DNA from 2 places in the Weeksella sp. HMSC059D05 genome. Region 1 is predicted to be linked to the other one. Evidence: riboswitches for the same ligand, from Rfam matches in the RefSeq annotation. Region 1 holds a riboswitch; the other holds the start of a gene.
The links. Region 1 has a riboswitch for cobalamin ahead of HMPREF2660_RS07415 (TonB-dependent receptor). Riboswitches for the same ligand answer to the same signal wherever they lie in the genome.

Region 1 (3,387 bases):
ATGTATTCGAAATAACGCAAATCGGTGTTCACATTCAGAGCAAAACCGTGCATCGTAACCCATCGAGAAGCTTTCACACCCATTGCACAAATTTTTCTTGCATAAGGTTTTCCTACATCCAACCAAACGCCTGTCTCACCTTTCGATCGTTCTCCGTGTAAACCATAATGCGCCAATGTTTGTATGATAACTTGCTCTAAATTACGCATATACAAATGTATATCTGGTTTGAATTGATCCAAATCGAATATTGGATAGCCAACCAATTGCTCTGGGCCATGATAGGTAATATCACCGCCTCGATTGGTCCTTACAAATGTCGCATGTATATGTTGTAATTGATCTTGATTGGCCAACATATTTTCTATATGTCCACTTTTTCCTAACGTGTAAACATGCGGATGTTCGACAAATAACAAGTGATTTTTTGGGGTTTTGAATTCTGTTTTCCCTTCCTTTTCTTGTGCTCGATTGTATTGCTTGACACCAACACTTTCGGCTAATAAGGCTTCTTGAAGATCCCAAACTTCTTGATAATCCCTATCTTTTCCTAAATCTTGAAAATATACCGTTTTTTTCATGCTCAAATTGTATTGTAGAGTCTGCAAATAAAAATAATCTACAACACGCAAAACTACAATAAAATAAAGACTTCTTACTGATGTAATTTTGGTAGAATGAAATCTATTTCGATTTTATACTATCTAACAACTGCATATTGCATAAATATAAGAAGATTTTCACCTTATATATTGTTCGACAGCTACAAATCAATAGCACTAACAAATAACGTTAACGGTGAAAAATCTAGTATTTTGCGCTAAAAAAGTATACAAAATAATTTTGTACATTTGAGAAAAATTTGGTGCGAATAGAAATATTCGGTAACAGGGAATCAGGTGTAAATCCTGAACAGACCCGCTGCTGTAAGCTCCACAAAAACTTTTCTTAGAGCCAATATTCACTGTAGTATACTATGGGAAGAATTACTAAGAAATGGAGTAAGTCAGAAGACCTACCAAATACAATAGTACAATAGTTAATAGCTTTCGGGGACTAAAGCGTGAAGAACATTTTGATTAGGATAGTATATATTATCCCGACTACTTCATATTATTCTCGTGAGCGCATTATGGAGCTAGATGAGAAATTTCTATAGAAAAATACTATATTTAGTGGCTTTCCTACCCTTCTTTTCTTGGCTTTTTGCACAAGAAAACGATACAGTTGTACAGCTAAAACATGTCAACATACAAGCGTACCCATACAAAGAAGTTTCGCCAGCACAAATTCTCAAAGGAGAAGAATTACAACAACTTAATAGTCATAATGTTGCCGATGCACTACGTTATTTTTCTGGGGTACAAATCAAAGATTATGGTGGAATCGGTGGGCTAAAAACCGTCAATATTCGTAGCATGGGGTCACAACATGTTGGTGTTTTTTACGATGGGATACAACTAGGGAATGCACAAAACGGTACCGTAGATTTAGGTCGATTTTCATTGGATGATATGGAAATGATTTCTTTATACAATGGCCAAAAAAGTCAAATCTTTCAATCGGCAAAAGATTTTGGATCTGCAGGCTCTATTTACCTCAACACCAAAAAACCAACATTTATTGCTAATAAAAAAACCAACCTAAAAGTAGGGTATAAATTAGGAAGCATTCAATTGATAAACCCATCAATTCGGATAGAACATAAAATATCTCCTACACTATCAGCTGCTTTGAGTAGCGAATTGATTAAATCGAACGGAATTTATTCTTTTCGTTATCGTAGAACCGATCAACAAGGAAATCTTTTATGGTCTGAAAAATGGAAACGCCGTGATGCAAGCATCGAAGCAAAACGACTAGAGGCAACTGTTTTCGGGAAAGTAGAAAATGGTTTGTGGGATCTAAAATCCTATAATTATCTTTCTGATCGAGAAATCCCAGGAGCGGTGGTCAAAGGACATGATGAAATTCTTACAGGTCCAACCCTTACCGATCGAAACCATTATATACAAGGGAACTTCCAAAAGAAATGGACAGGATTTGAGACTCATTTTCGTGGAAAGTTCGCTTACGATTACACCCATTATGTAACGCGAGATACTACACGATTGATGCTAGACAACACCTATGTGCAACGAGAAATATATGCATCAACGAGTAATTTATACCGAATAAACCCACAATGGGATATAAGTTTTGCCTACGATTTTCAGTACAACACTTTATCGGCCAATTTGCGTGACTTCTCCTATCCTACCCGATATTCTAATTTATTTGCTTTGGCAACAGCCTATCAAAACAAGCACCTCAAAGCACAAGCAAGTTTATTGGGGACTTTTGTTCAAGAGAGCGTGAAAAAAAATGCTGCCGCACCGGATAAAAACATTTGGACACCTGCTTTATTTCTTAGTTATCAACCATTTCTAGATAAAGACTTTCATTTGAGAGCTTTTTATAAAAAAATATTCAGGATGCCAACCTTCAACGATTTGTATTATACCGAAATCGGCTATACACTTCTCAAACCCGAATATACTACGCAATACAATCTAGGATTGGCTTACAACTTATCAACAAGTTCTGGTTGGATGAAAAACCTATCGACCAAACTAGACGTTTATTACAATGAGGTGAAAGATAAAATAGTAGCAATGCCTGGCAACAACAATTTCCGTTGGATGATGGTTAATTTAGGAGAGGTGAGAATTAAAGGTTTAGACGCTAATGTAAAAACCGACTTCAGGTTCCGTGCTGTAGATGTTTCTACTTTACTTACATACACTTTTCAGAAAGCGCAAGATTATACATATGAGACCGACCTCAATGGCAATTCGTACCCAAGTGCCTTGTACAAGGATCAGATTCCATACACACCCAAACATTCTGGCTCTGCAGTAGTTAGTTCCGCTTACCAAAATTGGCGTTTGAATTATAGTTTTATCTATGTCGGAAAACGATATAACTCGCTACGCAACAATATCAAGATTAATGAAGTAAACCCCTGGTTTACACATGATATATCAGTCCAGAAAGATTTTAAAATAAACAATTATCAACTACGGTTAATGGTCGAGGTACAAAATTTACTCAATCAACAATACGAAGTGGTTATATATTACCCAATGCCAGGCACCAATGTTCGATTTACAATACAACTAGAGTTATGAGAAAAATAAGTATACTTTTTTCTGTTATTATCCTCGGCTTTTCTTCTTGTTCGCAAGACGATTCTATTGATCAGGTAGAAATAGAGACAACAGGAATTCAACCCGAAAACACTAATATTAAAGGGTTTTATCTGCTAAACGAGGGAAACATGGGAACCAATCGAGCCTCAATTGATTTTTTGGATTATGAAAAAGGACAATACCAACGTAATATTTA
Region 2 (3,387 bases), on a different contig from region 1:
TACGATTTCTCAGAAATTTGGGATAAAAGTAAACAATCTCTACAGAATCAATCGCATGGAGCCAGGAACACAACCAAAAGCAGGACAAATGCTAAGTCTGAAAAAAAGAATTAAAGCATAGACGACCAACCTTCCTTTTTTTTGGGAGGTTTTTTTTATGCTTTATATTCACGAAATTTGTTTACAAAAAATATACATATGATTTATCAAAGAAGTAGCGCTTTATTCAAAGAAGCACAAAATTATATCCCGGGTGGAGTAAACTCTCCTGTAAGGGCTTTTAAATCGGTTGGTGGAACACCTCTCTTCATCAAAAAAGCTAAGGGTGCCTATCTCACCGATGAAGATAACAGAAGTTATATAGACTATATCAATTCGTGGGGACCAATGATTTTGGGGCATACACACCCAAAAGTTCTTGCCGCTACAACAGAGCAATTGAAATCTGGTTTTTCTTTTGGGACACCAACAGAGCTAGAAACCGAAATCGCTCGATTGATTATTAGTTTAGTTCCGAATATAGACCAAATCAGAATGGTAAATTCTGGTACAGAAGCGTGTATGTCTGCGATTCGTTTAGCAAGAGGCTATACCAACCGAGATAAAATCATCAAATTTGAGGGTTGTTATCATGGGCATTCGGATTCTTTTCTCATCAAAGCTGGTTCCGGAGCAATAACTTTTGGCAATCCGAATTCACCAGGTGTTACACAAGGAACAGCCAAAGACACCTTATTAGCAAAGTACAACAACTTGGCATCAGTAGAACAAATATTCGAGGAAAATAAAGACCACATTGCTGCTATTATCATCGAGCCAGTTGCAGGCAATATGGGCTGTATTCTACCCGATCCAGAATTCTTAAAAGGACTGAAATCTTTGTGCGAAAAAAATAAAACTTTATTGATTTTTGACGAAGTAATGACAGGTTTCCGTCTTGACATTGCTGGAGCACAAAAAAGATTAGGGATTGATGCAGATATTGTTACTTTTGGTAAAGTAATTGGAGGTGGATTTCCGGTAGGAGCTTTCGCTGCACGCAAAGAAATTATGGACTTTCTTGCACCCAATGGCCCAGTCTATCAGGCCGGAACCTTGAGTGGAAATCCAATTGCAATGCGCGCTGGTTTTACGACACTCAACCTTCTGAAAGATGATTTGGATTTGTATAAACGAATCGATCTTGCAACCGAAACATTAACCAAAGAAATAAAAGCAATTCTTACCGAAAAAGGCATTGCTCATCAGGTAAACCAATTAGGCTCTATGATGTCTGTTTTCTTTGCAGAACACAAAGTAAATGATTTTGATACAGCACAAAAAGCAAATCATACCCTCTTCAATAAATTCTTTCATCATATGTTAGAAAACGGGGTTTATATTGCACCTTCTGGGTATGAAACATGGTTTATTTCCGACGCAATAAAGCAACCAGAGATAGACAAAACACTGGAAGCTGTGCGGTCTTTTTCTATGTAAGAAATACTAAATGTTGCAATAAAAAAATCGTTTCAATACCGGAACGATTTTTTTCTTTATCAATTTAACTTATATAATAGCTACAGGACGCTTGTTTTCGTTAATGGCAACCAAAGTAAAGGTGCCTGTTATGGCCAACTCAGAGCCTTCTCTATACATACTCTCAATAAAAACTTCTATAAAAACCTTCATACTGGTCCTCCCTATTTCGGCAACTTTACCAACCACTTTTACGATTGTACCACTCGGTATAGAATGTTCGAAATTTATTTTATCACTTGAAACCGTAACGATAGGTTTTCTACTAAAACGAGTTGCCGTAAGGAAAGCTACTTCATCCATATAACTTAAGACTGTCCCACCAAACATAGTGTTGTGGTGATTGGTGTCTCCAGGGAAAACAGCTTTGTAGACAACGGTTTCAGCATTTTTTACTCTCTTTTGTAAGGCATCATCTTTTGACCATTCTTCAGATGTTATTTTATTTTTACGTTGCTTATCTTGTTCATACTTTTGTTCGATCAACAAAAAAACATCTTGCGTAATCTTCCCTTCTTGCAAAGATTCTTTTGCTTGTAGGTATTCTTCTTTGGTTATCATATGTTTAATTTTTTCTAATGAATTATGTAGGATTTAATCTACAAAAACTTTATCCCAAACGGATATCCGAAAAGAAACAAAAGAAATAAAACGAATATAAAATTTTTGCATAGTATTGATTATTAACACCCTATCATGCTTCGATGAATGAAGGTTTAGCCTCAATCGCGATAGCATTTAATACTTAAAAAAGACCTGACTTAGAAGAAAAATTCATCACAGTTGCGCGACAGTTCAGGATTCCCACCTGATTCCATTTTAAGCTGGGCAAAAATACAATTAATCTTCTCATCGTACCAAAACAAACCTGAATATTTTTCCTTATTCTTGGCAATGTAATTGATATTGACCTATATGCTTCTTTATTTTTTTATAAAAATTATTTTTATGATAAGAAAACTTCATCGTTTTGGTTTAGTTTTTATTGCATTTTTGGCAGGAATTACTTTCCTTTATTTGGCTACAGAATATATTCTCTCTAGAAAAACTGTTTTACCAAAGGAAACCGATAAGCCCACAAAACTAATATTCATTCGATCGAACAAGGTACATACAGATTTTGTGCTTCCGGTAGAAACTTCTCAAATCAATTGGGCAAAATTATTCCCCTATACAGATACAAAAGGAAAAGATACGCATTTCGAATATGTTGGAATTGGATGGGGAGATAAAGGATTTTACCTAGATACCCCAGAATGGAAGGACCTGAAACCATCAACAGCTTTTGTAGCAGCTACCGGTTTGGGTGAAGCTGCATTGCATGTTACTTATTATAAAGACATGAAAGAAGATGAATTAACACGGGCTATATGGGTTTCTGATGCACAATACCAATCCATTATCAACTCGATAAAAGAAACAATAATCTGGCAAAATAATCATCCTATATACATCGAGACAAATGCACAATATGGCGAAGATGATGCTTTCTATGAAGCCAATGGTAAATATAGTATTTTCTATACTTGTAATACATGGACCAATAACGTACTAAAAAAAGCTGGATTAAAAGCTTCGTTTTGGGCTGCTTTTGATGATGGTTTAATGAGTCAATATCCATAAAAATATTCCTCATAGTGTAAACAAAGTTGTTATTATTCATGAGCACCTCAGAAAATACTTTCTAAAAACCACTAAAAGGCACAACTTTTGGATATAGCAATACATATAAAATACAGAAATAATGCAAACAAACAGATTATCAAAAACAATAGAAAAAGCACTAAACAATCAAGTAACCACAGAGGCTTTTTCATCTCAAATGTATCTAATGTTGGCTTGTTGGGCAGATGAACAAAAGCTAGATGG

Region 2: it holds a riboswitch for cobalamin, as region 1 does, so the genes downstream of both, HMPREF2660_RS06465 (acyl-CoA thioesterase) here and HMPREF2660_RS07415 (TonB-dependent receptor) in region 1, are expected to answer to the same signal.

The regions. Positions count from the first base shown of each region.
Region 1 is NZ_KV798546.1:133,570-136,956, forward strand. It holds gene lipB (lipoyl(octanoyl) transferase LipB) at 1-581, opposite strand, end outside; cobalamin riboswitch at 847-1,038, shown strand; gene HMPREF2660_RS07415 (TonB-dependent receptor) at 1,143-3,170, shown strand; gene HMPREF2660_RS07420 (YncE family protein) at 3,167-3,387, shown strand, end outside.
Region 2 is NZ_KV798544.1:18,624-22,010, forward strand. It holds gene HMPREF2660_RS06455 (glucosaminidase domain-containing protein) at 1-121, shown strand, start outside; gene hemL (glutamate-1-semialdehyde 2,1-aminomutase) at 199-1,479, shown strand; gene HMPREF2660_RS06465 (acyl-CoA thioesterase) at 1,549-1,959, opposite strand; adenosylcobalamin (AdoCbl) riboswitch at 2,263-2,342, opposite strand; gene HMPREF2660_RS06470 (TIGR02117 family protein) at 2,467-3,141, shown strand; gene HMPREF2660_RS06475 (ferritin) at 3,263-3,387, shown strand, end outside.